One region of the Streptomyces sp. NPDC003720 genome, then DNA from elsewhere that is predicted to be linked to it. Evidence: riboswitches for the same ligand, from Rfam matches in the RefSeq annotation. Region 1 holds a riboswitch; the other holds the start of a gene.
What was found. Region 1 has a riboswitch for guanidine ahead of ACFYU0_RS08995 (DMT family transporter). Riboswitches for the same ligand answer to the same signal wherever they lie in the genome.
Positions count from the first base shown of each region.

Region 1 (15,486 bases):
CAGGGCCGGGAGGGCTCGGGCGCCGGACCGGCCCGGGGCGGCCGGGAGGAGAAGTCCGCGGCTCCGGCCGACGGCGCCTCCGGCGGCCAGTCGTCGCCGGGTACCGGTGTGGACCAGGCCGCCCGGGCCCGCCGTGCGGCCCTGGCCGCCCAGATGGGCCGGGCCGGCCGCGCGGGCGACGCAAGCACCGGGGTTCCTCCGCAGTCGGGGAAGTCGCAGGGGTCCGCGAAGTCCGGAGGGCTCGACGGGTCGTCCGGTGAGCGGTCGGCGGGGTCCCAGGGTTCCGCGGTTCCCCAGCAGTCGGGACAGCCGCAGGGCTCCGCGAAATCCGGGGGTTCCGAGGGCTCGGCCGGCGAGCGGTCGGCCGAGGTCAAGGGCTCCGGCGCGTCCCGGCAGCCGGAGCAGCCGAAGACGCCGGGGCAGCCGGGCCGGCCGGGGCAGTCGCCGCAGACGCCCACGGCGATGTCTTCCGACTCCGGGGCGCCGACGTCCGAGCGGCCGGCCGGGCCCCGGCGTCCCGGGGTGCCTCCGCAGGCGCCCGGGAAGGGCGAGGGCTCCAAGGAGTCGGGGGCCGGTCGCGCCGAGGGCGCTCAGCGCCCCGGTGTGCCGCAGCAGTCGCAGGGCTCGGGGAAGTCCGGGGACTTCGAGGGGCGGGCCGGCGAGCGGTCGGCCGGGGCCCAGGGCTCCGGTGTGCCGCAGCAGTCAAAGGGCTCGGAGAAGTCCGCGGGCTCCGATCAGCAGGCGGCCGGGCGTTCCGGCGCGCCTCGGCGGCCCGGGGTGCCCGGTCAGGCGGGCGAGCCGCAGGGCTCCGCGCGGTCCGGCGGCACCGGGAACCCGGCGGCCGAGCGGTCCGCGACCGGCCGGCGCCCCGGAGTGCCCGGCCAGGCAGCGCAGTCACCCGCGTCCGCCAAGGGCCCGCGGAAGCCCGGCGCCCAGGACGCCGACGCGGCCGAGAGCACCCAGGTGCTGCGGCGCGTCAACACGTCCCGTACCTCCACCGCCGCCCAGGGAGCCGAAGCGGCCCGCAAGGGCGACGGCGGAAAGGCGGCCGGCGGCCCGCAGGGAGCCGGGGACGCCCAGGCGGCCGAGACGACCCAGGTCCTCCGCAACGTCAAGGCCCCCACCACGTCCGGGCCGGCCCGGCCGGGCGACGCCACCACCGGCGCGAAGAGCGGCGGCACGAAGAACGGACCCCGGGCAGCCATGGCCGGCGGCGCCGCAGCAGCGGCTCAGGCCGCCGCCGGAAGTGGCGCGGCCAAGGGCGCCCAGGCCGCGACGGGCGGTGCCGGCGCCGCCAAGGCGGGGACCGCCGCGGCCGGCGCCGGGAACACGACCGCCGACACCGCCAACGCGGACAGCGGCGGCACCGGCGGCGGAGGCGGCAAGGGCAAGAAGCCCAAGCGCCCCAAGCGGACCGGCTGGCGCCGCCTCGTCCCCACCTGGCGCATGCTGCTCAGCACCTTCGTGATCGGCGTCATGCTGATCATCGGCCTGCTCTTCCTCGGCTACTCGCTCGTGCAGATCCCGTCCGCCAACGCCCTGGCCACCAAGCAGAGCAACGTCTACCTCTACTCCGACGGCTCCCAGCTCGCCCGCGACACCCGCGACAGCAAGGTCAACCGCGAGAACGTCAGCCTCGCCCAGGTCTCCAAGGCCGCCCAGCACGCCGTGCTCGCCGCCGAGGACCGGGACTTCTACTCCGAGTCCGCGGTCGACCCCAAGGCCATGCTCCGCGCCGGCTGGAACACGGCCCTGGGCAAGGGCAAGCAGTCCGGTTCGACGATCACCCAGCAGTACGTGAAGAACTACTACCTGGGCCAGGAGCAGACCGTCACCCGCAAGGCCAAGGAGTTCTTCATCTCGATCAAGCTGGACCGCGAGAAGTCCAAGGACGAGATCCTCGAGGGCTACCTCAACACCAGCTACTTCGGCCGCAGCGCCTACGGCATCCAGGCCGCCGCCCAGGCCTACTACGGCAAGGACGCGACAGACCTCGACCCGGCCCGCGCCGCCTACCTCGCCGCCCTCGTCAACGCCCCCAGCGAGTACGACGTCGTCGCGCACCCCGAGAACAAGCCCGCCGCCGTCGCCCGCTGGAACTACGTCCTGGACGGCATGGTCAAGGAAGGCTGGCTCGGCAAGGGCGAGCGCGCGGGCCTGAAGTTCCCCACGCCCAAGGACCAGACCGTGCCCAACGGCCTGTCCGGCCAGCGCGGCTACCTCGTCGACGCCGTGCGGCAGTACCTGATCAGCAACGACATCGTCACCGCCGACCAGCTCGCGGCCGGCGGCTACCGCATCACCACCACCATCCAGAAGAACCGGCAGAACGCCTTCGTCAAGGCCGTCGACGACCAGCTGATCTCCAAGCTCGACAAGAAGAACCGCAAGGCCGACAACTACGTCCGCGCCGGCGGCGCCTCCGTCGACCCCAAGACCGGCAAGATCGTCGCCATGTACGGCGGCATCGACTACGTGAAGCAGTTCACCAACGGCGCGACCCGGGGCGACTTCCAGGTCGGCTCCACCTTCAAGCCCTTCGTGTTCACCTCGGCCGTACAGAACAGCTCCACCACGCAGGACGGCCGGCCCATCACCCCGAACACCATCTACGACGGCACCACCAGGCGCCCCGTGCAGGGCTGGCCCGGCGGCGCCTACAACCCCGCCAACGAGGACGAGAAGTCCTACGGCGACATCCCCGTCCGCAAGGCCACCGACCTCTCCGTCAACGCCGTCTACGCGCAGATGGCCGTCGACGTCGGCCCCGACAGGGTCAAGCAGACCGCCGTCGACCTCGGCATCCCCGAGCACACCAAGGACCTCCAGCCCTACCCGTCCATCGCCCTCGGCACCGCCACCGCCAGCGTCCTCGACATGGCGGAGGCCTACGCCACGCTCGCCAACCACGGCCAGCGCGCCACGTACACCATGGTCGAGAAGGTCACCAAGGACGGCACCCAGCAGGTCGACCTGCCCCAGCGGCAGACCAGGCGGGCCGTCACCCGCGAGGCCGCCGACACCACCACCTCGATCCTGCAGAGCGTCGTCGACAACGGCACCGCCGTCGCCGCCCAGGCCGCCGGCCGGCCCGCGGCCGGCAAGACCGGCACCGCCGAGGAGGACACCGCCGCCTGGTTCGCGGGCTACACCCCCGAACTCGCCACCGTCGTCTCCGTCATGGGACAGGACCCGGTCACCGCGGCGCACAAGTCCCTGTACTACGCCCTCGGCCAGCCCCGGATGAACGGCGGCGGCCCGCCCACCGCCATCTGGGCCCAGTACACCCGCGACGCGCTGAAGGGGAAGCCGGTCAGCGACTTCGACCTCCAGCTCCAGCCGGGCGCCGACAAGACCCAGGCCCCCGTCGACCCCTCCGCCGACCCGAGCACCGGCGGCCCGGACGACGGCGTCACCACGGACGGGAGCACCACCGACGGCGGCACCACCGGCAGCACCCCCAGCACCGACGGCGGCACCGGCAGCACCCCCACCACCGACGGGGGCGCCACCGACGGCGGCGCCACGACCGACGGAGGTGGCACCACCACCGGCGGAACCGCCGACGGCGGCGGCACCACCACCGGCGGGGACACGAACGGCGGCCTGACCACGGGCGGCGGCACGGACACCGGCGGCGGCACACCGGGCGGCGGCACCGGAGGCGTCGACACGGGCGGAGGCACCGACAGCGGAGCCACCGCAGGCCAGCCGTAGGAAGAAGCGCCCGTCAGTGACCGCCGGTCGCCTTGAGCCCCACCACGGCGACCAGCAGCAGGCAGACGAAGAAGACACGGGCGGCGGTGACCGGCTCACCCAGCACCACCATGCCGAGCACCGCCGCCCCGGCCGCCCCGATGCCCACCCACACGCCGTACGCCGTACCGATCGGCAGCGACCTGGCGGCGTACGACAGCAGCACCATGCTCGCCACGATCCCGGCACCCGTGAACACACTCGGCACGAGCCGGGTGAACCCGTCGGTGTACTTCATCCCCACCGACCAGGCCACCTCGAGCAGACCGGCGACGATCAGCAGAACCCACGCCACGACGACACACCTCCGGCAGACGAACCCATTTCTGGTGCGTCGTCTTTGCCTGCATCCCGGTACGGCGCGTCTCGTCGGGCTCCCTCGAACATAGCAAAGCGACGGCGGAGGGGCCGGTGACCACGGTCACCGGCCCCTCCGCCGTCGCTCTCCGGGACTCCCGGCCGCCTCAGAGGTACAGGCCCGTGGAGTCCTCCGCGCCCTCGAACCGGTCGGCGGCCACCGCGTGCAGATCCCGCTCCCGCATCAGCACGTACGCCACGCCCCGCACCTCGACCTCGGCCCGGTCCTCCGGGTCGAACAGCACCCGGTCGCCCGTCTCCACGGTCCGCACGTTCTGACCCACCGCGACCACCTCGGCCCAGGCCAGCCGGCGCCCGACCGCCGCCGTGGCGGGGATCAGGATGCCGCCGCCCGAACGCCGCTCGCCCTCACCCGTCTCCTGCTTGACCAGCACCCGGTCATGCAGCATCCGAATGGGCAGCTTGTCGTGATGGGGGGTGCTCTGCACGTTTCTGTTGGCGCTCACGCTCCGAACCTACCTGCCTTCTGCACGCCCGTACGAGCCCGGGTCGCCGAGCCGCTCAGCGGCCGCGCCGCCGCACACCCAGCGCGAGCAGCCCCACCAGCCCGACCGCGACCAGCGCCACCGGCACCACCCGCTCCAGACGCGGGGCGCCCTCCTCGTCCACGAACTGTGCCCTGACGTCGCTCACCACCCGGTTGACCTGGACATACGCCCGTCCAACCGTGTGATCGAGATTGGCGACCACCTTGGCCTTGGCATCCCCGACGATCGTCTTCGGGTGCACCCGCACCCCGATCTCGTCGAGCGTCTCGGCCAGCACTTCGCGGCGGCGCCTGATGTCCGCCTCGATCTCTGCCGGGGTTCTGGTGTCCGACGTGTCCGCCACCGTACGGCCTCCGAAGTCTCCTGATGCTGTCCTGGACAGTCTGTCAGTTCCCAGTACGGCCGCACCGCAACGCCCCCCGTTACGCTGGACCGATGAGCGAGCGACTCCAGCCCGGCGACGTGGCCCCCGCCTTCACCCTCCCCGACGCCGACGGCAACCAGGTGTCCCTGTCGGACCACAAGGGCCGCAAGGTCATCGTCTACTTCTACCCCGCGGCGCTGACCCCCGGCTGCACCAAGCAGGCCTGCGACTTCACGGACAACCTCTCCCTCCTGGCCGACGCCGGCTACGACGTCATCGGCATCTCCCCGGACCAGCCGGAGAAGCTGGCCAAGTTCCGCGAGAAGGAGTCCCTGAAGATCACGCTGCTCGCCGACCCCGACAAGAAGACCACCGAGGCCTACGGCGCCTACGGCGAGAAGAAGAACTACGGCAAGACGTACATGGGCGTCATCCGCTCCACGATCATCGTCGACGAGCAGGGCAAGGTCGACCGAGCCCTCTACAACGTCCGCGCCACGGGCCACGTCGCCAAGATCATCAAGGATCTGGGGATCTGACCCCGCTCGTGCCGCCGCGGTCGTGCCGCCTCTCCTGCGGGGAGCGGACGGCGAACGGAGCGGCACAGTAAAGTAGGCCGCGCCTCAGGCGGCCGTGATGGAACTGGCAGTCATGCTGGGTTTAGGTCCCAGTGGGTTCACACCCGTGTGGGTTCGAATCCCACCGGCCGCACCGCCCCTCGCCTTCGGATCGAAGGTGAGGGGCGTTTCGCATGTCAGCCCAGCAGCTCCCGCACCACCGGCACCAGTGCCCGGAACGCCTTGCCCCGGTGGCTGATCGCGTTCTTCTCGTCGGCGCTCAGCTCGGCGCAGGTGCGGCTCTCGCCGTCCGGCTGGAGGATCGGGTCGTAGCCGAAGCCGTTCGTGCCGGCCGGGGCGTGCCGCAGGATGCCCCTCAGCTGTCCCTCGACCACCCGCTCCGTGCCGTCCGGCAGGGCCAGCGCCGCCGCGCAGGCGAAGTGCGCGCCCCGGTGTTCCTCCGCGATGTCGGAGATCTGGGCCAGCAGGAGGTCCAGGTTGGCCTTGTCGTCGCCGTGGGCGCCCGCCCAGCGGGCGGAGAAGATGCCGGGGGCGCCGTTCAGGACGTCGACGCAGAGGCCGGAGTCGTCGGCGACGGCGGGGATGCCGGTGGCCTGGGCGAGCGCGTGGGCCTTGAGCAGGGCGTTCTCGGCGAAGGTGACGCCGGTCTCCCGGACGTCGGGGATCTCGGGGTAGGCGTCGGCGCCGATCAGCTCGTGGGGGAGGCCTGCTTCGGCGAGGATGGCCCTCAGTTCGGTGATCTTTCCGGCGTTGCGGGTGGCGAGGATCAGGCGGGTCATGAGGGCCAGTATCCCTTGACGGCCGAAGCCCCCGGCGACCGGCCGCAAGGGCGCCGGACTCCGGGGGCTCCTCCGTCGCGGGCGCCGGCCCGCGAACGGAACGCTCGTCAGGGCCCTGTGGCCGCCGGCGGCGCCGAGGGCCCCTGCGGGCCGCGGGCGGGACGGGCCGCCGCCTTGGCCTTGCCCGCGGCCGCGGTCAGCGGGCGGGCGATGTCCTCCAGGGACCGGCGTTCGGCGTTCACGGCGAGGAACGCGGCGACGAGACCGGCCGCGCACATCAGCCCGGCGCCGATCTGGAAGGCCAGGACGGTGTCGCCGACCTTGCCGGTGCTGGTGAGGTCGGCGAAGAGCAGCGGGCCGCTGATGCCGCCGGCGGCGGTGCCGAGGGCGTAGAAGAAGGCGATGGACATGGCCCGGGTCTCCATCGGGAAGATCTCGGAGACGGTCAGGTAGGCGCTGGAGGCGCCGGCGGAGGCGAAGAAGAGCACCGCGCACCAGCAGGCGGTGAGGGTGCCGGCGCTGAGGGAGCCGCGGTCGAAGAGCCAGGCGGTGCCGAACAGCAGCAGGCCGGACAGCAGGTAGGTCGAGGAGATCATCACCCGGCGGCCGACGGTGTCGAAGAGGTGGCCGAGCAGCAGCGGGCCGAAGAAGTTGCCGATGGCGATGACGGCGAAGTAGTAGCCCGTGTGGTCGGCCGGCACGTCGAAGAACTTGGTGAGGATGGCGCCGAAGCCGAAGGTGATGGCGTTGTAGAGGAACGCCTGGCCGATGAAGAGGGAGAAGCCGAGGACGGCGCGCTTGCGGTACTGGCCGAAGACGGTGCGCGCGATCTCCATGAAGGTGACGTTCTTGCGCTGGTGGATCTCGAGTTCGCCCTCGGGCCGGGCGAGCGGTTCGCCCTTCTCGTCCTGCACCTGGCGTTCGATGCCGGTGACGATCTCCTCCGCCTCGCGGTCGCGGCCGTGGATGAGCAGCCACCGCGGGCTCTCGGGGACGTGCCGGCGGACCAGCAGGATGACGAGGGCGAGGACGGCGCCGAGCGCGAAGGTGAGGCGCCAGCCGATGTCGGCGGGGAGGAGGTCGGTGTTGAGGGCGAGGATGGAGAGCAGGGAGCCGCCGACGGCGCCGAGCCAGAAGCTGCCGTTGATGATGAGGTCGACGCGGCCCCGGTACTTCGCGGGGATGAGTTCGTCGATGGCGCTGTTGATGGCGGCGTACTCGCCGCCGATGCCGAAGCCGGTGAGGAACCGGAAGACGAAGAACCACCAGGCCTCGGTGGAGACCGCGGTGAGCGCGGTGGCCGCGAGGTACACCGCGAGGGTGATCATGAACAGCTTCTTGCGGCCGAAGCGGTCGGTCAGCCGGCCCCAGAACAGCGCCCCGACGCAGGCGCCGGCGACGTAGAGCGCGGCGGCGACGCCGGTGATCTGCCCGGAGCTGATGCTCAGGCCGCTGCCGGGTTCGGACAGGCGGCTGGCGATGTTGCCGACGACGGTGACCTCGAGGCCGTCGAGGATCCATACGGTGCCCAGGCCGATGACGATCGACCAGTGCCACCTGGACCAGGGCAGGCGGTCGAGCCGGGCGGGGATGTTCGTGGTGATGGTCCGGCCGCTCTGCGGTGCCGGTGCTGCGGCTGTGCTCATGGGCTCCCCTCAACGCCGAAGGACGGGGTACGGGTGCCCTGGCGTCGCCGGAGTAGGCCCGGGGCGCTCGGCGGCGGGCCCGGCGCGGGGACGACGGGGGGCGCCGGCCGGGCCCGGCTCAGGCGCCCACGGCGCGGGTGACGACGTAGATGAGCAGGCCGGCCAGCGAGCCGACGACGGTGCCGTTGATGCGGATGAACTGCAGGTCGCGGCCGATGTGCGCCTCGATCTTGCGGGTGGTGTGCTCGGCGTCCCAGCCGGCGACGGTGTCGGTGATCAGGGAGGTGATCTCCTTGCGGTAGGTGGTGACGACGTGCACGGCCGCGCCCTCGACCCAGTGGTCGACCTTCTGCTGCACCTTGGGCTCGCTCGCCATCCGGTTGCCGAGTGACAGCAGGGCGGCCCGTACCCGCGTCCGCAGTTCGCTGCGCTCGTCCTCGGCCGCCGCGACGACCATGGAGCGCACGGCGGTCCAGGCGGAGGCGATCAGGTCCTGCACCTCGGCGCGGCCGAGGATGTCGCCCTTGAGCCGTTCCACCCGGCCGCGGGTGTCGGTGTCGGACTGCAGGTCGGAGGCGAAGTCGGTGAGGAAGCGGTCGAGGGCGCCGCGGGCCGGGTGGGAGGGCATGTCGCGCATCTCGGTGACGAAGCGCAGCAGTTCCTTGTAGACGCGGTCGCCGACCTTCTTGTCGACGAAGCGCGGGGTCCAGCCGGGTGCTCCGCCCTCGACGGCGCTCATGACGTCGGCGCGGTGCAGTTCGAGCCAGTCGTGGGCGCGGGCGACGACGAGGTCGACGACGCGTTTGTGGCCGCCGTCGGCGACGATCCGCTCGAGCATCTTGCCGAGGCCGGGGGCGATCTCCTGGATGTCGGCGCGCCGGGTGACGGCCTCGGTGACGACGGCCTGGACGTCCCGGTCGCGCATGACGGTGAGGGCGCCGCGGAGCGCGGTGGCGAGTTCGGCGGTGACCCGGTCGGCGTGTTCGGGCAGGGCGAGCCAGGCGCCGAGCCGGCTGCCGATGCCGACGGCGCGCAGCCGCTGCCGTACGACGTCCTGGGAGAGGAAGTTCTCGCCGACGAACTCGCCGAGGGAGATGCCGAGCTGGTCCTTCTTGGTGGGGATGATCGCGGTGTGCGGGATGGGCAGCCCGAGGGGGTGCCGGAAGAGGGCGGTGACGGCGAACCAGTCGGCGAGCGCGCCGACCATGCCGGCCTCGGCGGCGGCGGCCACGTAGCCCGCCCAGGGGCCCGCGCCCTGGTGTGCGGCGAGCCGGGAGAGCACGTAGACGAGGGCGACGAACAGCAGCAGTCCGGTCGCGGTGAGTTTCATGCGCCGTACGCCCCGCCGCCGTTCCTCGTCGGCGGGGGTGAAGGCGTTCATGGTCCGGTGCGACGCGGTCTGCTGCGTCGTGGTCCGGTCCGCTGTTCGTGTCTCGGTCTGTTCCATCAGCTCCACCCGTGCTCGGCGCGTGCGGTGATCCCGCGCACAATTGTCCCTTCCTGACCGACTCCCGGAACGAAACAGGAGTTCCCGGCGTCTGTCTGTAGGGGGTTTCGGGCAGGGTCCTGTCAGGTCTCCCGAGCCCATGACGCATCATGGGTTCATCAAGATCGGAGCCTCGGGCTCCCATCTCCCGAGGAGAACAACGCAAGCATGACCAAGCGTCATGGTTATGCCGTGCTCAGCGCGCTGGTCGCGCTGATCGTGGCCGTGTGTGCAGCCGTCTACGTCGCGGTGGCCGCGGACGACGGCACCCCCAGTGGCACTTTCGCCGGCAGCCGCCCGCGTCATGGTTCCTCCGTCGCTCCCGCGTCGACCGGCACCTGGGTCGGCGCCTGGTCCACGGCGCCCGTGGGCGGCGAGCCGGGCACCGAGACCACCGGTCTCGCCGGCCGTTCGGTGCGCAACGTCGTGCACGCGAGCACCGCGGGTACGAGTGCCCGCATCACGCTGTCCAACCTCTACGGGCAGTCCCCGCTGACCGTCTCGCACGCCTCCCTGGCGGTGGCGGTGGGCCACGACACGGCCGAGGCCGACGCGGCGACGATGCGGCGGCTGACGTTCAACGGCGCCGCGAGCGTCGTGATCCCGGCCGGCGGCCAGGTGCTCAGCGACGCCGTGCGCGTCGTCGTCCCGCACGACTCCGACGTGCTGGTCACCACGTACTCGCCGACCCCGTCGGGCCCGGTCACCTACCACCCGCACGCGCAGCAGATGTCGTACGTGGCCCAGGGCGACCGCACGGAGGACGCGACGGGCGCCGCGTACACCGAACAGACGCCGTACTGGCGCTATCTGACGGCCCTTGACGTGCTGAGCAACGAGGCGACGGGCACGGCGGTCGTCTTCGGCGACTCGATCACCGACGGCATAACGTCCACGGTCGGCGCCAACCGCCGCTGGACCGACGTCCTCGCGGGCCGGCTGCACACGGCGGTGGCGGCCGGTGGCGCCCTGCCGCGCTACGGCGTCGTCAACGAGGGCATCAGCGGCAACCAGGTCCTCGCGGACGGGCTGGGCCGGCCGGCGGAGAACCAGAGCGGCCTCGGCCGCTTCGGCCGGGACGCGCTGTCCCGGACCAATGTGAAGGTCGTCGTCATCGACCTCGGCATCAACGACATCATCCGCAACCCGGATCTCGCCGACCCGCACAGGATCACCGAAGGCCTGCGCACCCTGGTCCGCCAGGCGCACGCCCGCGGGCTCCGGGTGGTGGGCGCGACCCTGATGCCGTTCCGCGGCCACCGCGGCTGGACGCCGGCCCGTGAGGCGGTGCGGCAGCAGGTCAACGCGGAGATCCGGTCCGGCCGGGTCTACGACTCGGTCGTCGACTTCGACCAGGCCCTGCGGGACCCGTACGACGCGCGGCGACTGCGGCCCGCGTACGACTCCGGCGATCATCTGCACCCCAGCGACCTGGGCTTCGCCAGGATGGGCGACGTCTTCGACCTGGGCGCGCTGAAGGGCGCGGGTCAGGCGGAGCTGTAAGGCGCCGGTCCGTCTCGGTGGGCCGTACCGGCGGACGGCCGTCGACGGCGACGGGGGCGGTGCCGGTACGGCGGGTGCGGCCTCACGCGCCCGTCGTGGAGCCGGGCCGCACGATCATCAGCACGGTCACGGCCGCCCACAGCAGGTTGAACACGCCGGTGAACATGGCCAGCCGAGCGGTGCTGCGGTGGCTGCCGGCCCCCTCCACCAGCGCGGCCTGGGCGGGCAGCACCAGCGCTCCCAGCACGACGGCGGCCAGCGCCGTGAGGCCGATGGACGCGATCAGCCAGGCGCTGCCGAGCACGTGCATGCCGCTTGCCGTGGCGAACCCGAAGACGGGGACGACGACGCCGACGACGGCGTACACCCGGCAGATCCGGTGCAGCAGCGCCTGCGTCTCCGCGGCCCGGTCGTCGTCCGGTGCGCTCAGGGCGCGGCGGGCGGCGGGCGGGAACATGCTCGCGGCGACCGTGACGGGCCCGATGGCGACGATGGCGGCGATGACGTGGACGGCGAGGAGGAACTTGGTCACGGCAGGAGGCTAGGCGGCGCAACGATCACGCGGCAGTGGCCGGATTGCCAGCACCCGACGGATTCTCGCCGCCGCCCTCCCTCAGGGTGCAGGGGAGCGGTTGCCGCCCCCGCCGCTTGGCGGTAACCCGTCGTACGGCTACTTTCCCGCCATGCACACCGTGGCCGTCCTGGCGCTGGACCAGGTGATCCCGTTCGACCTCTCCGTCCCGATCGACACCTTCGGCTGGGCCCGGCTGCCCGACGGCCGCCCCGCCTACCGCGTGCGGGTCTGCTCCCCGGGAGCCGGACCGGGGCCGGGGGAGGTGAGCGCGGCCGGGGGCGTCTTCGCGGTGCGGGCGCCGTACGGCCTTGAGGCGCTGGCGGACGCGGACACGATCGTCCTGCCGGGCGTCGCCGATCCGGCGCTGCCGCTTCCGCCGGGCGTCGCGGAGGCGGTGCGCGCGGCGGCGGCGAACGGCACGCGCGTGGCGTCGATCTGCGTGGGCGCGTTCGTCCTCGCGGCCACCGGACTGCTGGACGGGCTGCGCGCGACGACGCACTGGCGGGCGGCGCGGGAACTGGCGGAGCGGTACCCGGCGGTCACGGTCGACCCGAACGTCCTCTACGTCGACAACGGCCAGTTCCTGACCTCGGCGGGCGCGGCCGCGGCTCTGGACATGTGCCTGCACATGGTCCGCCGGGACCACGGCTCTGCGGTCGCCGCGCACGTGGCCCGGATGTCGGTGATGCCGCTGGAGCGGGAGGGCGGGCAGGCCCAGTTCATCGTGCACGACCTGCCGCCGGCGCCGGCCGGCGCGACCCTGGAGCCGCTGCTGGCCTGGCTGGAGGACAACTGCGACCGCGATCTCGCCCTGGACGAGATCGCCGCCCGGGCCCGCATGAGCAGCCGCACGCTGAACCGCCGCTTCCGCGAGCAGACCGGCACGACGCCGCTGCAGTGGCTGCACCGGGCGCGGGTGCGGCGGGCCCAGTACCTGCTGGAGACGACGCCGCATCCGGTGGAGCGGATCGCCGTGCAGGTGGGCTTCGGCTCCCCGACGGCCTTCCGCGAACGCTTCCGCCGGGTGGTGGGGACCAGCCCGCAGGCGTACCGGCGGTCGTTCCGGGCGGAGGGGGAGCGGGTGGCGCCGGGTGCGCGGGTGGCGGTGGACGGCCCGACGGCCTGACACCGTGGGGCGTCGACGCCGTCCAGCGCTCTGGGGCTCGGCCGCGCCGCTCAGCCGCGTCGGCCGGACGCGCGACTCGGCCGCGTCGCTCAGCCGCCTCGCTCAGCCGCGACGGCCGGACGCGCAACTCGGCCGCGCCGCTCAGCCGCGTCGGCCGGATGCGTGACTCCGCCGCGCCGCTCCGCTCAGCCGCTCCGCTCAGCCGCTCCGCTCAGCCGCTCCGCTCAGCCGCGTCGGTCGGCGACGGCCCAGGAGGCCAGGGCGACCGCGCCCGCGACGCCGAGGACGGACGGCCAGGCGCCGACCTTCTTGGCCAGCGGATGCGATCCGGCGAACGCGGCGACGTACCCGGCGGTCAGCGCCCCTGCGGCCCTACCGCCCGCCCGCCTGCGCCACTGCTGCGCGGCGGCGGTCCCCGCGGCGGCCAGCACGACCCCGCCGAGCTGCCGCTTCCCGGTCCAGCGTGCGACGCCGTACCCGCCGACGAGTCCGGTCGCGGCGACCACCGCGCTGGGAACCCTGGCCATGAGCTGCCTCCATCTAGTCGTCACGTCTTGGTGTGCTTCGGGTGGCTTCACCACCTGCTCCGAGGCTAGCGCGCGCCCATACGGCTCCAACAAGCTGAGTCGTGGCTTGTCAACTTTCCGGCTCCGAGCTATATAAGAAGGCGTAGGGCATCGCACCCAGCACCTGGTGAGAGGAGTGAGCCGTGATGCTCATGCGTACGGACCCGTTCCGCGAATTCGACCGACTCGCGCAGCAGGTCTTCGGTCCCGCGAACGCCGCCGCCGGCCGCCCGTCGGCCATGCCGATGGACGCCTACCGTTCCGGCGACGACTTCCTGGTCCACTTCGACCTCCCCGGCATCGACCCGGAGACGATCGAGCTGGACGTCGAACGCAACGTCCTCAACGTCCGCGCCGAGCGCCGCGGCCCCGCGCCGGAGGGCGCCGAGATGATCGTCGCCGAGCGCCCCACGGGCACCTTCACCCGTCAGCTCTTCCTCGGCGAGACCCTCGACACCGAGCGCATCGACGCCTCGTACGAGGCGGGCGTCCTGACCCTGCGCATCCCGGTGGCCGAACAGGCCAAGCCGCGCCGCATCCAGATCAGCGGCGGAGACAGCGGCCGCAGGCAGATCACCGGCTGACCGCCCCCGGTCGCATCACCCCGCGCTCCGTGGCCCCGACCGGGGGCCGCGGAGCGCCGCCGTCGACCCGCCCGTCGTGCCGGGCGCCGGCCCCCGAGCCGCACTGGTCGCACGGACCGCATGCCACCACATACCGCACTTTGGCTGAATTCCGCCTCATGCACGCCGCATTCCGGGGTACCGGGCTCCCCGGTGTCCCGAAGTGTCCCGTAGGAGGATCCACCCCGATGACCGTGACGACCCCGCAGCCGAGAACGACCATCCCCGCCCCCGCCCCCATCGCCCCCGCCGTGACCCCGGCGCTGCGCCCGATCGCCCCCGAGGCCGGAGCCGACACCGCGCGCTGGGAGGAACTCGTCGACGCGGTGCGCGAGGCCGGTCGGTACTCGACCGCGGCCGAGGCCGAACACGTCACCCGCACCGTCCTGACCGCCCTGGGCGGCCACGTGACCGGCGAGGAGCGCGTCGCCCTCGCCCAGGCCCTGCCCAGGCAGGCGGGCACCCTGGTCGCCTCCCAGATCCCCGCGAACGCCCCGCTGTCCGCGCGCGAGTTCGTCGAGTCCGTGGCGAGCCACCTCGACGAGGACGCCACCCCGGCCACGGCCCGCTGGGACGTCACCTCGGTCCTCGGCGTCCTCGCGGACACCGTCGGCGAGCCCCTGACGACCCGGGTCCTGACCCAACTCCCGGCGGGCTACGCCCTGCTGTTCGGCCGCGCCGACCTGGCGGCGACGGCGTAGTCCCCGCCGCCGCCCCGGTCCTCCACCCCGCTCTCCCGGGCGCCGCACGAACCGCCGTCGTCCCTCGGCGACCGCCGACGGCTGATGGCCGACGGCCGACGGCGGCGCCCGGAACCGAACCGACCGCGCGGACCGAGTGGAGCGCACGGAGCGGACGGCGTGGAGCGCACGGACCGGACGGACCACATGAACCCGTGTGGTCAGACCCGCTCGAGCTCCCGGTGCGGCCCGTCGGGCAGCTCCACGGAGATCGCGTCCCCGGCGCGCACGACGCCGCCCACCCTCACCACACCCATCACCCCGGCCCGGTAGCGGACGCGCCCGTCCGCATCGCGTCCCACCACCTGCTTCAGCAGCCCCCGCTGGAAGCCGTCGATCTGGAGGCACGGATTGCGCAGCCCGGTCACCTCCACGACGGCCTCGTCCCCGATCCGGAGCAGCGCCCCCGTCGGCAGCCCCAGCAGATCGATCCCCCGGGTGGTGATGTTCTCGCCCAGTTCCCCGGCGGCCACCCGGAACCCGCTCGCCGCGACCTCCTCGAACAGTTCCTCATGGATGAGGTGCACCTGCCGGAGGTTCGGCCGGGTCGGGTCCTGGGCTACACGTGACCGGTGCTTCACGGTCACCCCGGCATGCACGTCCCCCTCGACCCCGAGCCCGGCGAGCAGGGTGATCCGCTCCCGGTTGGGCTTGGTGAAGGAGTACTCGCCGTTGCTGCTGACGGCAGTGACAGTCGCGCTCATCGCAGACCCCCGTGTCGGCTCTTCGTCGCAGAATCCACCGAGAGCGTAGCGGCGGTCCCGGCCGCCCGACCGCCCGCCCGCTGGGCGTACTTCACGCCCCGTCCCCCCGACCGGACCCCGCGCCACGGTCCCGACGCCCCTCGAACCGGCGACTTGGTCCGGATACCTGACACGG
Region 1 is NZ_JBIANZ010000003.1:18,308-33,793, forward strand. It holds gene ACFYU0_RS08990 (transglycosylase domain-containing protein) at 1,204-3,717, shown strand; gene ACFYU0_RS08995 (DMT family transporter) at 3,731-4,051, opposite strand; guanidine-III (ykkC-III) riboswitch at 4,085-4,155, opposite strand; gene ACFYU0_RS09000 (co-chaperone GroES) at 4,221-4,580, opposite strand; gene ACFYU0_RS09005 (DUF3618 domain-containing protein) at 4,636-4,965, opposite strand; gene bcp (thioredoxin-dependent thiol peroxidase) at 5,058-5,525, shown strand; tRNA gene ACFYU0_RS09015 (tRNA-Leu) at 5,614-5,697, shown strand; gene rdgB (RdgB/HAM1 family non-canonical purine NTP pyrophosphatase) at 5,741-6,343, opposite strand; gene ACFYU0_RS09025 (MFS transporter) at 6,451-7,989, opposite strand; gene ACFYU0_RS09030 (DUF445 domain-containing protein) at 8,108-9,436, opposite strand; gene ACFYU0_RS09035 (SGNH/GDSL hydrolase family protein) at 9,644-10,978, shown strand; gene ACFYU0_RS09040 (hypothetical protein) at 11,061-11,510, opposite strand; gene ACFYU0_RS09045 (GlxA family transcriptional regulator) at 11,662-12,678, shown strand; gene ACFYU0_RS09050 (hypothetical protein) at 12,903-13,205, opposite strand; gene ACFYU0_RS09055 (Hsp20/alpha crystallin family protein) at 13,391-13,828, shown strand; gene ACFYU0_RS09060 (DUF2267 domain-containing protein) at 14,056-14,568, shown strand; gene ACFYU0_RS09065 (MOSC domain-containing protein) at 14,769-15,311, opposite strand.

Region 2 (15,486 bases), on a different contig from region 1:
CTGCCGACCGAAAGCCCGCGGAAGGACAGCCGAAGGGGCCCTCTACCGCGGGATAGGTCAGCGTCCTCGCTTCCAAGGGGGACGCCCGGGGCCCCTGTACCGAACGCCACGGCCGCGCGCCCTCCTCGACCGAGCGGTTCCCACCCTCGCGCGATCGACCGGGTCAAGGACGGCGGCGGGCGCGACGGTGGCAAGTGGATCGGCCTGGTCATCCGCCAGGCGGGTCGGTGCCCATGTGCCGGTGCCCATGTGAAGGGCAGACCTTCCACGATGCTCAGGCCTCATGTCGTGGCAGCGGTGAGTCGCTCCCAACGGAGCCACGGCCCCAGTACGACATCGGTCCCATCGTGGCGGGGTCCGCTATGACGGAACCGGCCCTCGCGCACCGACTGCTGGTGCGCCTGGGTCGTGTCTGTGCTTCAGATCTGGTTGAGGCCGCCGTCGACAAAGAGTTCTGTGCCGGTGACGAAGCTGCTCTGGTCGCTGGCGAGGAAGAGGGCGGCGGCGGCCACCTCGTCGGGGCGACCCATGCGGCCCAGCGGCACCTGGCTGGCGAAGAAGCCCCACAGCTTGGCGGCGTCGTCCGCGTCGGGGGCGAGGCCGGCGTTGCCGGGAGTCTCGATGGGGCCGGGGACGAGGGTGTTGACGCGGATCCTCCGGTGCTTGAGCTCGTTGGCCCAGGTCCGGGAGAACGATCGGATGGCGGCCTTGGACGCGGCGTAGACGCCGAACGCCTCGCCACCGGAGGTCGCCGCGGTGGAGCCGGTGAGGATGACCGACGCGCCGTCGTTCAGCAGGGGCAGCGCCTTCTGGACGGTGAAGAGCGTGCCGCGCACGTTGATGCCGAAGGTGGTGTCGAAGTGCTGCTCGGTGACCTGTTCCAGGGTGGAGAACTCACCGCCGCCCGCGTTGGCGAACAGCACGTCCACGCGCCGCCCCTGGTCGGCGACGACGGAGTAGAGCCGGTCGATGTCGGCCGGGTCGGAGACGTCGCTGCGGACGGCCGTGGCGTTCTGGCCGATCTCGGCCAGTGCGGCGTCCAGTGCCTCCTGCCGTCGGCCGGTGATGAACACGTGCGCGCCCTCGGCGGCGAAGCGCTTGGCGCTGGCCAGTCCGATGCCGCTGTTGCCACCGGTGACCACGGCGGTCTTTCCGTCAAGCTGTCCCATGATTGGAACTCCAGTTCAATTACGGCCATGACTGGCCTCGAAGGTCGGTTACGTCGCTTGCCCGGCAGGGCCCGACGCGGAGAGGTTGCCGGCGGTTCGCTGAGCCGGTCTCGCAGGGGGAGTGTGAAGCGATTCCCGAGAGTTACCGAGACGCCAGGACGTCCCGCAGGACGTCGGCCAGCGTGATCCGGTCCAACTCGGTGCGGACGGCTTCTTCGACACGGGCGTACACCGGGCGCATCGCAGGCTGGATACCGGAACCGACCGGACAGCCGAGGTTGGGGTCCGAGCGGTGCATGGCGAACAGCGGTGGCGGCTCGATCGCCTCGTACACGTGCCGCAGGGTGATGTCCTCCAGAGGTCTGGCGAGCACCCACCCCGCCTCGGCGCCGCGTCGCGAGTGCACCAGTCCGGCGTCGCGCATCCGGCCGAGCAGTCGGCGGATCACGACGGGGTTGGTGTTGACGCTGCCCGCGATCCCCTCGGACGTCGCGTTTCCGTCCCCGATCCGACGGTGCAGCTCGATCCACGTCAGCGCGTGTGCCGCCACGGTGAGCTGACTGTTGCCCGCCACATCACCACCTCCTTGGAAGTAACCATAGTTGTTACACCCAGGCTCGTCAAACGATGCCGACGACACTGCGGGCGGAGCCCCGCCTGCACCGCCCCCGTCCACGGTCTCATCAGCTCGCGGCTCGCGCCCCGCCTGCGGATTTGCCGCCTCTGACGGACGGACGCACCCTGGAAAGGTGCCCGGTACGGCTGGCCCGCGCGCCAGCCGCCGCTGTGCGGAGCGGCCGGCGCCGGCATGGCGGGAAGACGCCGCCAACGACACAGAAGTGACGATCGCCATGAGGAACTCCGACCGCTCCACGCTTACCTTGCGCAACGTCATCGCAACCTTCAGTAACGTCGTGTCCGTGGGCTAGTGGCAGCGGGTCTCAGGCTTGTGACATCGCGGGGAGAGTTTCGACGTGATCGACGTCAGGACGAACAGGGCTTGGCGGACGTCACTGTCTGCGCCGCCGTCCCCGACAGCGCCGGCAACTCCATCAACGTTTCACGGGAAAGCGCGAGTCCGTCGGCTGACTTCCCCCACATGAAGCCACCCCGGGCAAGCGGCTGCACGGGGCCGGGCTCCGGTCGGCCGCCCGCCCACCGGCAGAGCGCGGGGCGCACGGCAGAAGCGCGGAAGAAACCGAACCAACGCTCGGAAGGGATACACCATGAGCACGGTCACCACCGCGGACGGTACGAGCATCTTCTACGTCGACTGGGGGCCGAGGGACGCGACACCGCTCGTCTTCCACCACGGCTGGCCCCTGAGCCACGTGGACTGGGACAACCAGCTGCTGTACTTCCTCTACAAGGGCTACCGGGTCATCGCACACGACCGTCGTGGTCACGGGCGCTCCAGCCAGCCGTCGTCGGGCCACGAGATGGACACCTACGCCGCGGACGTGGCCGCCCTGACCGACGCGCTGGATCTGCGGGACGCTGTGCACATCGGGCACTCCACCGGAGGCGGTGAGGTGGTCCACTACGTGGCGCGGGCCGAGCCCGGCCGCGTCTCCAAGGCGGTGATCGCGTCGGCGGTGCCGCCCGTCATGGTCAAGAAGGAGAGCAACCCCGAGGGGACCCCGATAGAGGCCTTCGACGAGTTGCGCGCCGGGCTCGCCGCCAACCGCGCCCAGTTCTACATCGACGTGGCATCCGGGCCCTTCTACGGTTACAACCGGCCTGGCGCCGAGGCGAACCAGGGACTCATCGGCCGGTGGTGGGCGCAGGGGATGATGGGCGCCGCGAACGCGCACTACGAGTGCATCAAGGCGTTCTCCGAGACGGACTTCACCGAGGACCTGAAGAAGATCGACATCCCGGTGCTCGTCATGCACGGCACCGACGACCAGGTCGTGCCCTACGCGGATGCGGGACCGAAGAGTGCGGAGATCCTGCGGAACGCGACCCTGGAGACCTACGAGGGGTACCCGCACGGGATGCTGTCCGTCCACCCGGACGTCCTCAACCCCGTCATCCTCGACTTCCTCAAGGCATAGCCGGCCCGACGATCAGCCGGTCAGGCTGATCACCAGCAGCATGAACGCCGCCCCCGCCACCGTGAACACCAGTGTGGCGCGTGACGGGTCCGAACTGTGCGCCTCCGGCAGGATGTCGGAGGTCGCCAGGCCGAGGCGGCGGCCGACGGTGTAGGCGTGCTCGTGGCGGGCGTACTCATGCGCACGGTGCACCTCAGACACGAGACGGGCATGCTCGGCGCAGCGACGGGTCACAGGACGTGATCAATGCGAAACTGGGGGAGTGAAGGGGTGATTCCCGTGTCGGACCCGCCTCACGGGTCCGGCCGTTCCGGGCCCCTAGTGGATGAAAGTCGGCTGGAGCAGCTGATAGCCGAGGCGCAAACGGCGCTGCCGGTCGAATTGCCTGCACTGGCCGACCAATGCGCCATGGCTGTCGGACTGGACACAGCGCAGATCTACCTGGCCGACCTGCAGCAACGGCTACTCATTCCACTCGACGAGACATCAGAACCGCTGCTGGTGGACCACTCGTCGGCCGGCTGGGCCTATCGCACACTCTCCCTGCGCGTCGCAGAATCCGACGCCAGCTTGACGGTATGGATACCTCTCGTCGACGGCGCAGAGCGGCTCGGCGTACTGGGTGTCGGAACCGTCTCGCTCGACAGCGTGCTGATGCGCCGCAGCCGTATGCTGGCCCATCTGTTCGCGATGCTGATCACCTCCAAGCGCGCCTACAGCGACTGGCTCGCCGCCCGCATCCGCACCGCGCCCATGCAGTTGCCCGCAGAGATGGTGCGTGCTTTCATGCCACCGCGCACCATCGGCTCCAGCAGATGCGTTTCGACAGCGGTGCTCGAACCGGCGTATGAGATAGCCGGTGATGCCTTCGATCACTCGGTGATCAAGAACGAGCTGCACACCGCGATCCTCGATGCCATGGGCCATGATCTGACCGCCGGTCTGACGGCATCGGTCGCGATGGCCGCGGCGCGTAACGCCCGCCGCGCCGGAGCTGCCCTGGTCGACGTCGTCAGCTCCGTCGATCAGGCACTCGCCCAGTGGCTACCGGACCACTTCTGCACCGGAGTACTGAGCCGATTCGACGCCGAGACCGGGCTGTTGCGCTGGGTGAACTGCGGCCATCCACCACCACTGCTGATCCGCAAGGGCAGGGTACTGCCCGGGGCACTGGACAGTCCTCCGCAGCCACCGTTGGGGCTCGCCGGCCCACTCGCCCCGGCAACGCGGCAGGTTCAGGAGACGGAACTCGAACCAGACGACTGCGTCCTGCTCTACAGCGACGGCGTCGTGGAGGCGCGGGACGCGAGCGGTGGGGAGTTCGGTCTCGACCGATTCACCGACTTCATCATCCGGTCCAACGCTGCCGGCGAGCGCCCGGCAGAGGTACTGCGGCTGCTCATCCACGCGATCCTTGACTACCAGGGCAATCAGCTCCGGGACGATGCGACCATCCTGCTCTTCGAATGGCGCTCCCAGTCCCACTGACGCGGTACCGGGCGGAGTCCGACGCGTCTGATGGGCTCAGCCGTGCCCGCGGCCGCCGTCTTCGCCAGCAGGCCGAGGGTGACTTCGGGCACGTCTCGATCGACGAATCCCTATCCGGGCTCGCGCTCGGGGAGGTGCCGCGCCCAGGCCGCACCCATCTGTTCGCCGGCGTCGGTCTGCGCGATGACGTAGTCCCGTCTCAAACGACGTGACAACCTCCGCGTAGCCCCACACCGTCGTCACGGAGCGACCTGAGAGACAGATCACGACACTTGGCCCTGAGTAAGTCTCAGCTCACTATTCACTGACTACATGTACTTGGTGAATACTGACGTCCATGAGTGCCCGCCACATACTCCTTGGCCTGCTCGCCACGGGCCCGAGGCACGGATACGACCTCAAGCGCCTGCACGACGAGCGCTTCCCGCAGGCCCGGCCGCTCGCCTACGGGCAGGTCTACACGACACTGCAGCGGCTGGTCAGGGACGGACTCGCCGAGGTCGAGGAGACCGGTTCCGACGGAGGGCCGGAGCGGACGACGTACCGCCGCACGGACGCCGGGGCTCGTGAACTCACCGACTGGGCAGCGGCCGTGACACCGCCCGCGCCGTTCGTCGCGAACGAGATCTTCGCGAAGGTCGTCGTCGCGATCCTGTCCGGGGGCGACCCGGCGGCCTACCTGGTGGCACAGCGGGCCGCACACATGCAGCGGATGCGAGAGCTCACGGCGGTGAAGTCCGCGGAGGGCGCCGATCTCGCCACTGTGCTCTCGGCGGACTACGCCCTCACCCACCTCGACGCCGATCTGCGCTGGATGACGACCACTGCCGGCCGGCTCACCACTCTGACCGCGGAGGTCGATGCAGCATGAGTACCACCACAGCGGAACAACCACTGCTCGCTGCACAGGAGTTGTACAAGGCATACGGCTCGACCACCGCCCTGTGCGGCGCGTCGGTTGAGCTCCACGCCGGGGAGATCCTCGCCGTGACCGGTCCCAGCGGCAGCGGCAAGTCCAGTCTGCTGCACTGCATGGCGGGGATCGTCCGTCCCGACCAGGGATCAGTGCTCTACCGCGACGAGCGCCTCGATCACGCGCCAGAGGAGCGGCTCAGCGAGCTGCGGCGGACCGAGTTCGCCGTGGTGTTTCAGTTCGGGCAGCTCATCCCCGAGCTGACCTCGCTCGACAACGTCTCCCTGCCGCTGATCCTCAGCGGAACCAACCGGCGCGCCGCCCAGGAGCAGGCACGTACGTGGCTGGAGCGATTCGGGGTGCTGGGCCGAGCCGAGGCACGCCCCGGCGAACTCAGCGGCGGCCAAGCGCAACGCGTCGCACTGGCCCGCGCCCTGGTCACCGGCCCGAAGGTGGTCTTCGCCGATGAGCCGACCGGCGCCCTCGACTCCCTCGCGGGCGAGCGAGTGATGACCGAACTCACCAAGGCTGCGCGAGAGTTGCGAGCAGCGGTATTGCTGGTCACCCATGAGGCCACGGTCGCCGCGTACGCCGACCGTGAGATCCGGCTGGCGGACGGCCGCACGACCAGGCTCGAGGTGTCCGCGTGAGGGCGGATCTTCGGCTGGCCTGGCTGCTCACCAACGGCTCGGACCGTCGCGAGTGGTGGCGGATCGGCCTCACGGTCGTGGGCGCGGCCTGCGTGGCCGCCTTCGGTGCAATGGCCGGCGCGGTGGCATCCGTGCGCGGCTACACCCACCTTCCAATCGCCCATGGTCTGCTGGACAATCCCGGTCAACGCAGTGGTGTCGTCATGGCGTTGCTGCTCCTGCTGATTCCCGGGCTCGGCTTCCTCGGGCAGTGCGCGCGCCTGGGTGCTGCGCACCGCGACCGCCGCATGGCCCGGCTGCGGCTGGCGGGCGCCGCTCCGGGGCGGGTGCGTCGGATCGCCGCGCTGGAGTCCGGGCCCGCATGCCTCGTCGGCTCGCTCCTGGGCACCGCCGCGGTGGCCGGATGCGCGCTGTACGCCCACCGGTTCCCGGCGCGGTTGTGGTGGATGCTGGTCGCCGTCATGCTCGCGGTCCCGGCCGTGGGTGTGGCGGTGAGCCTGGCCGCGCTGCGCCGGGTGGTCGCCTCGCCGCTCGGCGAGGTGCGCGCGACACCGCGGCGAGCGGGCGGGGGACTGGCGGTCACGCTGGGCGTGGCCTTGGTCGTGGTGGCCGTCACCGGCGGCATCCTGACGCTCGTATACGGATCCGCGGGGCTGGCCCCGTTGGCCCTGTTCGGCGCGTTGCTCCTGGTCGGGGCGGGGTCCGTGTGGCTGAGCAGTGGCATGGCCCGGCTGACCGGGCGCTGGTGGGCCGTGCGCGCCCAGAGTCCCGCCGTGCTGATCGCCGCGGAGCGGCTGTCCGCCGACCCCTGGGCGGCGGCGCGCACCCATGCCGCTGTTCTGATGGCGACGGTGGTGGGAACCGGCTTCATGGGCGTACGCGAGGGATTGCTCCGAACGCTGAACGACGGCGGCTACTCCCCGGCCGCCGACCTGGACTTCTACACCGGCGGGATCGACCTGGCGGGCGCGGCGATCCTGGTCGGCCTGCTGATCGTCCTTGTTTCGGTCGCCGTGGGCGCCGCCGAGTCCGTGACACACCGGCGCCAGGGGCTGGCCCAGCAGGTCGCCGCCGGTGTGCCACGGACGGTCCTGAACCGGGCGGTGCTTCTGGAGACCGCCCTGCCGCTGGCACCGGCCATGCTCGTCGCGGGCGGAGGCGGGCTGGCCGTCGGCACCTGGTACGCGTCGCTCACCGAACACGGACTCATCGTGCCGTACGCGGCCCTGGCGGTCCCGCCACTGATATATGCGGCCTGCCTACTGGCCGCGGCCACCTCGCTGCCACTGCTGCGCCGCTCGACACGGCCCGCGGAGCTGAGGCACGGATGAGAACCGCCGCACGGCGCTCGTCCATCCATGCAGGCCGTTGGAGCCGGGACGCCTACGAACTGGCAGCGGCGTGCGTCGGGCCCGGAGCCGGCGTGGGAGCCGTCCCCCTCAGTGGACACGGATGCTGGAACGTCCGTGAGCCAGGCACGCCTTAGGCGGCGGAGCTCTACCAGTTGGTCAGGTCGACCCGTAGGTCGCAGTGCGGGTCCTCCGCGGCCGGGCGCCGGTACTGCTCCTCCCCGCTGAGGGAGGGCAGGGAGGCGAGGAGGGCGGTCGTCGGCGTCCCGGTCAAACGGATGTCGACCCCGATGATGCCCGGCCGTTCGGGACGCTGCACGTACAGGCGGATCAGGCCGTCGCCGTGCATGAGAAAGCCGACAAGGAACGGGCTCTCGTCGTCAACGGGGTCGGAGAGGGCGCGTACGACGGTGAGCGCCTCGCCTTGTTCGGTTTCCGGGGTCGGGGTGATCTCCTGAGGGCGGAGGCGGATGAGCGTCATCCCCATCACCTCGTCGACGTCGCTGCTGCTGTAGATCCGGGTCCCGGTCAGGACGGTGCGCAGCATGCCGGGGATGTAGTACGGGGCCACCGTGTCGTGGGGAATCTCGTACAGGAAGTTCTTGGCGTACTCGGCCTCCCCGGCTCGGACGGCGATCCGTACGGCCCCGGGGGCGGGGAGGACACCGCGCAGAAGGCAGTAGTCGGCGATGGGGGCGTTCAAGTAGTACAGCAACAGGCGGGTGACCGCTGCCTGTTGCTCTCGGTCTTCGGGGTCTGTCACGGATGCGTCCATGTGGGGCACTTGTCGTTGCGCTTATTGTGGCAGAAGGTGTTGATCTCCCCGATCGTCTGTCCCGTGCCTCGCCTTGAGCGTCATCTGCCTGTGCCGACCCCGCACATCGGGATGAGGGAGGGTCGGCGCCCCGCCATAGCGACTGCTGTCCTCGGCTCGGGTTCAGACGTGAGGCCGCCGAACGCCGGTGCACACGAACAGTGATCTTCGCTGTTCGTCTGGCCATCCGGGAGATACCGGTCCGCACCCTGTTCGGCTCGGACGCCCGCTTACGGTGACCCGGTACTCGCCCGCGCGACTGTCGAGCGCGTCACTCGCTCCGGCGAGGTCTTCTCGGGCTCACCTGACGACGATGGCGATCAGGTGCCCTACCGGGCTGCCTGGGCCGCGGACGGGCTGTCCAGCGATGAGGGTGGATCAAAGTCCGCGAACTGGCCCGCCGGGTCCTCATGGCAGAAATGGGCGAGTGTGGAGAGCGCCTGTGCCGGCCATTTGCGGGATCCGTTGTGCGACCGTGCCGCTCTCGTGCCAGAACGGGCGGGGAGTCTGGAGCGGGCGTCGTGAGCCCGCGGGGACGGACGTGGAGCTGCCGCTGAGGTGCTTCCGTTGCTTCAGGAGGCCGCAGCGACGCCGATACCGATGGCGATGAACAGCCAGCCGGTCGTCAGCTCCCAGCGGTGGCGGATCTTGGGGCGGGCGAGGAGGGTGCGCAGGCGCACCGCGACGGCGACGAGAACGAACCAGTAGGCGACGCCTATGAGGACGTCCAGGATGCCGAGGAAGAAGATCTGCCGGGTGGGCGAGCCGCCGCCCTGGACGAACTGCGGCAGGATGCTCAGAAAGAACAGCGCCGCCTTGGGGTTGAGTACGTTGGTGAGAAGTCCCTGCGTGAAGCCGGACCGCCATCGGCCGCGGGCCGGCCCGTCTGCCGCCGAGGCCGGTGGCCCGGCATCGTCCCCGGGACCACCGGTCGTGTCTTGGCCGGCGCGTCGTTCGCGGGCGGCGCGCCGGGCGGCCAGCACCGCCCTGATGCCGAGGTGGACGAGGTAGGCCGCGCCCAGGAGCTTGATGGCGTCGTAGACCACGGGGGAGCGAGCGGCGATCAGCGACAGGCCGACGGCGGCGGCAAGCATGTGCACGCACAGGCCGGTCTGGGCCCCCAGCGCCGCAGCCCGCCCCTTGGCGGGATGTTCGGTCGCCGATCTGAGCACCACGAGGAAGTCCGGGCCGGGGACCACGTAGGCCACGAGTACGACGCCGAGGAAGCCGACGAGGTCGACCGACATTCGTTCTTCCTTTCGTTGGCCTTCGTTGACCCGTGGCCCGTCCGCCGCCCGGGCGGCGTGGCTCGCCGAGTGCGGTGGTCCGGGCCTCCAACGCGTCGTCGGACCAGAACAACCCCAGTGCGCGGGCGGCGGTGACGAACGCGGGGTTGCAGCCGCGGAAGGTGCCGTTGTGCTCGCCGGGCTTCCACACGTCGTGCTCGGGGCGCATCAGCGTGAGGGCCATGGGATTCCCGTACCCGCTGATGGACTTGGACAGGCGGACGATGTCGGGGACGATGCCGGCCGGTTCGAAGGAGAAGAACGGTCCGATGCGCCCACAGCCCATCTGGAGCGTGCTCTCGGGCCCGGTGCGCCCCCGCCTGACCGAAGACAACTCCGCCTCGATCTGCGGCGTAGGCCTCGCCGCGGATCGCCCGCTTCCGGCGTCAGGCGGCACTGCCTGTCGGCGAGCCATGGGCGCCGGTACTCACTCGAGCACCGGCGCCCACTCACCTCTGCCCGAGGTGGCCAGTGGCCCTGCTGACAGATGTCAGGGGACGAGAATGAGGCGGACGCGAGCCGTGACGGCTCACCGTTGATCAGGGCGCGGGCCTGAGGCGAACCGTCCGGGCTGACGTGGAGCTGCTGCAGGCGGATCGTCGATGAAGGGGCACCGCCCGCCACGGTCCGCTGCGCGACTCGCCGGAGCAGGAGAGGGCCGGCCGCAGGTGGGACATGTCCACGAAGCACGGAGTCGAGCAGGTCGACGGTGACAAGGTCGGCGAACGTCTCGGTGCCGAGGTCCGCCAGCTCCTGTGCGGTGCGATCGATGTCCAGCATCGTGCCGATGCGCAGGCCTGCCTCGTTCACCACCGACAGCCGCCACTGCAGCCGCCGGTCCCGCTCCGCCTGGTAGACCGCCACGCCCTGTTCCGACATGCGGTCGATGTACTCGGTCATCGTCACGATCAGCTTGCGCGTCGCTGCACTGATCAACGCGGCGTCATCGGTGAGCCGAGGCATCTCTTCCAGGAGCCGGTCGAGTATGACGCCCTGCGCGAGCCGGAAGGCCCTCAGCAGTGCATTGACGGGCGTTCCGTGCTCGGCCAACCGACGCGCCCGGTCCGGATCGGCGACCGGGGTCCGGATCTGCCCCGGCTCGACGGCGTCCACCAGCCCGGCGAGGGCCGCCAGCACATGCTCGGTGACGTTCTCCGCCGTCATGCGGGCGACGTCCGGGTCCTCCCACACCTCGGGAACCCCACGCCGCAGTGACCGCTGCACGTCATGGATCAACTCGTCCACCCGCGAACTGACCTCACGAGCGGCACGGGAGACAAGGGTGTCCGCAGGGACGTCCACAAGGACGACGTTACGCCGCACTGGCGCAGGGAGCTCGCCAGTCTTCGTGGGGGTGGGAAGCGTCCTGGTCATGGATGGGGACCGCTACGCCGCGAGGCGTGTCAGACTGCTGTTCATGACTCACAACCGAAAGGGCCGTGCCGCGTAGGCGCCCCTCACGCCTCCGGGCGGAGAACAGGTACTCCGGTGCGCGTTGTGCCTTCTCGAAGATCGGTCAGGTTTCCGGTCCGGCCCAAGCGCAGATCATTCGGTTGGAACGGACTCGGCTCCAGCCAGGGCTGATCGAACAGGCGCTCTCCCGGTGGGCTGCCATCGCGAGAGCACCGATGGATCAGCTCCCATCGCCCTTCAGCGACCGATGCGGTGTCCCCGCATGCTGCCCCGAACCGGCGGATGAGCGAGATCTACTGGAGCTGGCGATCTGCGCTCTCCCCAAGAAGAGCTCACGCGAGCTCCGCAGCATCGTGCAGCCTCTGGATCTGAAGATCCTCGAACGTCCCGACGCCGTGCCGTACGGTGATCCGCCGGATCGTTGGTGGTGGAACGCCTTCTGACCAAGCCGTGCCCGCGAGGTTACGTCCGCAGGTCAGCGACCCGACCCTTGACTTCTTCGCTACTGACGCGCCCAGGCCGGCCCCAGGAGCGGCACAGCCGCCTCTCGTCAGCGCGAACCAGGACGTCACGGGCTAGACCCCCAAGACTCGGAAGCCGACGAAGATCGACGTGGGCAGAAGCGTCGCGAGTCCTAGCCCCCATAGGAGGCTGGCCCGCCAGCCGGCACCGCCGACCAGGAAAACAAGGCCCAGCAAAGCCGCGAAAGCCAGGTACTCCCAGAAAAACACCTGGAACCAGAGGAAGAAATCGGCCACCACCCACCCCCAACCAGACGGATTATGGGCTGGCTTGGTGGCAGACGGAAGCACTAACGATGCTCGATCCCACGAGCCGCTCCATGCTTCCACGTCGCAGGCACCCTTATCCGGAGCCGACGCCGACCACAGAGTCAAAACCTAGCGCTGAACAACAGGACTTGGTGGAACGGATGGCCCCCAGCTCGGCGGCAACAGTGCCCAGGAGCCGTGATCCCCCCGCTGCCCGAACTGAACGGGCTGCGCGCCGCCGACATGATGGTCCTGGATGACGAGCGCACCGGCCGTCTTCAAGTCCTCGAACCTGTCGACCTCGCCCTCCCAGGCAGAACCGAGCCTCCCGGTACGCGGCGTCGTCCTCGAACGCCTCAGCCTGTGGCTCACGCGCCATCAGTTCGTCGTCCGCCCCGGCGTAGGAGTCGGGATGCGGAAAGGGAGTAGCCAGCAGCTCACGCCGCCCCTCATCGTTCCCGGCCCACCACCAGCCACGCTCGGTCCCCTCAAGCCGCAAGAGCGCCGCCACGGCGGAGTCGGACCGATCCGGGAGTCAGACCCTTGTCGCCGAGAGCATCGCGACCGGTATTCAGGCGACCTGTGACCGGGGCCCGCTGGTGTCGGAGTGGCAGGCACCACTCGGCCCCCGGCCCGTGCCGTGCACGTGCCAGAGCGTTGAGCGGCGATCCGAGGCCATCGGGCTTCTGGCAGACCCTGGACGATGTGCGTGTTAGCGTCGCCGTGGAGGCTCACAGGTGCCTGCCCCGGACGAGATGTGCGCCGTACCCGGCCCGCCAAGACGACGCACTCAAGGAGACGTCATGGGTGCCGACAGCTTCCTGATCGACTTCGAGGGAGCCAAGCCCAGGCCTGGTGCGCTGGATGTGCGGTGGATTCACGGCTCGCCGTCGGCCAAGCACAACGCCGATCCGGACATCCAGGTCCACGGCTATGACGAGCACACGTTCATCCTCCGGCAGAACATGGCGATCGACTACGAGGCGCCGTTCTTGTTCCTGTTGTTCGGCAATGAGCGGGCGGTGCTGATCGACACCGGCGCCACCGCATCCGCCGAGTTTTTCCCTCTTCGCCAGGTGGTCGACGAGCTCATGGAGTCCTGGCTCGCGCGTCACCCACGGCACGGCTACCAACTGCTCGTGCTGCACACTCACCCGCACGGTGATCACGTCGCAGGCGACGGCCAGTTCTCCGATCGTCCTGACACCACGGTCGTCGGTGCGGAGTCGGCCGCCGCCTGGCCGTATTTCGGATTTGCCACCGACCCTGATGCTGTGGCGCACATCGACCTCGGGGGGAGGGTGCTGGAGTGTCTGGCCACCCCGGGCCACCACGAAGCGGCGGTGACCTTCTACGATCCGTGGACCGGGTTCCTTCTCACCGGTGACACGGTCTACCCCGGCCGGCTCTACATCGATGACTGGCCGGCGTTCATCCGGACGATCGATCGCTTGATCGACTTCTGCGACCACCGGACGGTCACCCACGTGCTCGGCTGCCACATCGAGATGTCCCGGCAACCTGGTGTGGACTACCCGATCCGCACCGTCTATCAGCCTGACGAGCCCCCGCTGCAGATGACCACCGACCACCTGCGTGAGATCCGCATGGCGCTGGAAGAGATGGGCGACCGGCCGCGCCGTCGGGCCTTCCCGCTCTTCGTCCTGTGCCCCAGCGAAAGCTCGATCGGGTGGAGAACGAACTCCTGAAGCGGCGATCGGGTGTCAGGTGTATCAGGCACAGGTTCAGGAGCCTCAAGGCGTAGGACGAGTGCACGTAGGGCCCGGAGTTCAGCGTCCAGGGCCTGCGCACCTTCGCGCGTGAGGGATACCCTGTTGGGGGCGTCGACCGGCGTAGCCCTTCTCGACGGTGATCATTCCGGACTCTTCCAGCACCTTCAGGCGCCGGGAGAGATTTCCGTCGGTGACAGCCAGTTGCTTCATCAGGAAGCTGAATTCGACCCGATCGGCTTCGCGGGCAACGGTGAGGACGCCGAGCCGCACGCGCTGGTGGACGGTGTCGTCCAGCGCCTGGGGTGGGATGCCGTTCCTCTTCCTCGATACCGGGGAATCGCGCGCTGACCTGCTCGGGCCGCGGGCGCCCTGGTCGCAGGTCAGCGAGGCGGCCGGGGTCGCAAGACAGGAGCTTCCCAAGCTGAGGGGTCAAGAACCGCCGCGCTCGCGGGGGATTTTCTGACCGGCCTCGACCGCCACCGGCAACCGGTTCTCGGCCGGGGGCAGCGGGCAGGTGGCCAGGTCCGTGTACGCGCACGGCAGGTTCGCGGCGCGGTTCAGGACGACGGTACCGTCGAGACGGCGGCGCCCACGGTCGTCGGGGGCGCGCGCGGTCCCGCCAGGTACGGGAAGGATCCCGTCTGCGGAATTCACGCAGACGGGCGATGGGGCGCTAGAAGGGCAGACCGAAGCCGGCCTCCGTCAGTAGCTTCGTGCCCAGGGCCAGACCGAGGTGGTAGCGGCCGTGGGTCGCGGCCTGGGCGGCCTGGGCCTGGCTGGAGATCAGCAGCGGGTGGCGGCCGAAAACGGGGATCGCGGAGGTGCCGACCTGCAGTGCGGGCACTTCGCGACCGACGATCGCCGCAAGCTGGGGCGAGTCCGGGCCGAAGGCCTGCCCGAACCAGGCCAACGCGAGGCCGAGTTCCGCGGCCTCTCGGGCCAGTTGGACGGTCGCGTCGACCTGGTTCGGCGCGTCGGACGCGTTGAGCGCTACTCCAACAGTCATGTCAGTCAGAACCGGCTCCGATCGAGAGAGCCTGCGAGCCCTTCTGGGTCCCTTGCAGGAGACCGTCACCGCGTCCCGACGGTTGCAGTGGGAAACGTGTGGTGACTGTGCCACCGAGGGACACCGTCCATCGGGAAGTCCGCGACCCGGGACGGACCTCTTGACGTCGACGTCGGTCGGATCGACACTCACTGCAGGAATCCCAGTAAATCGGTAGGGAAATATGAGACGTCTGAAACCGGTCACCGTCCGAGTGAGCCGTCCGTCTCTTCACCTGACCTGCCGCCGCCACATCGACCTGCAGCGCGTCTGCAGCGCGATCAGGTCCCGGGCCTGAGCCGCGCCCATCCCGCGCCGACGGCGTCCCCTCATCGTTCGCCCTGTCCGGTGTGCGCAGGTGAGCCCTGCTCCCTCGTCCGACGTCGCTTCCGCCGCGCGTACGTCCCGCGCCCGCTCTCGGGGAGAGTCATGACCGTCACACCGCTGGCCGCCCACCCGTCCGGCCGATCCGCGCCCGCCTTCCGGGGCCGGATCGGCCGGGACGCACGCAGCGGCCACTACGCCGTTCCCGGCCGCTACCGGCTCCATCTGTCGACCGCGTGTCCCGATGGGCTCCGCCTCGCCGTCGTCCACAGCCTGCTCAGCCTGGACACCGTATGCCCCACGACTTTCCTGCCCGCCGTGCCCGACTGCCCCGAGGGCGGTCACTCGGCTCTGCGGCCGCTCTACGACGCGAGCGCACACCGGTACACCGGTCCGGCCGTCGCTCCTGTGCTCAGCGACGACTGGTCCGGACGGATCGTCAGCACCCACGCGCCGGACATCATGCGCGACCTCG
Region 2 is NZ_JBIANZ010000001.1:1,049,543-1,065,028, forward strand. It holds gene ACFYU0_RS05110 (hypothetical protein) at 1-56, shown strand, start outside; gene ACFYU0_RS05115 (glucose 1-dehydrogenase) at 420-1,169, opposite strand; gene ACFYU0_RS05120 (Rrf2 family transcriptional regulator) at 1,312-1,743, opposite strand; gene ACFYU0_RS05125 (alpha/beta hydrolase) at 2,396-3,226, shown strand; gene ACFYU0_RS05130 (hypothetical protein) at 3,239-3,418, opposite strand; gene ACFYU0_RS05135 (PP2C family protein-serine/threonine phosphatase) at 3,473-4,714, shown strand; gene ACFYU0_RS05140 (PadR family transcriptional regulator) at 5,052-5,585, shown strand; gene ACFYU0_RS05145 (ABC transporter ATP-binding protein) at 5,582-6,277, shown strand; gene ACFYU0_RS05150 (ABC transporter permease) at 6,274-7,608, shown strand; gene ACFYU0_RS05155 (hypothetical protein) at 7,775-8,389, opposite strand; gene ACFYU0_RS05160 (LysE family translocator) at 9,013-9,687, opposite strand; partial or broken gene ACFYU0_RS05165 (aminotransferase class III-fold pyridoxal phosphate-dependent enzyme) at 9,749-10,018, opposite strand; gene ACFYU0_RS05170 (hypothetical protein) at 11,715-11,897, opposite strand; guanidine-III (ykkC-III) riboswitch at 12,633-12,700, shown strand; gene ACFYU0_RS05175 (MBL fold metallo-hydrolase) at 12,713-13,618, shown strand; gene ACFYU0_RS05180 (transcriptional regulator) at 13,700-13,852, opposite strand; partial or broken gene ACFYU0_RS05185 (DUF1684 domain-containing protein) at 14,072-14,218, opposite strand; partial or broken gene ACFYU0_RS05190 (LLM class flavin-dependent oxidoreductase) at 14,319-14,648, opposite strand; gene ACFYU0_RS05195 (glutathione S-transferase C-terminal domain-containing protein) at 15,117-15,486, shown strand, end outside.
Region 2: another riboswitch for guanidine. It lies ahead of ACFYU0_RS05175 (MBL fold metallo-hydrolase); the one in region 1 lies ahead of ACFYU0_RS08995 (DMT family transporter).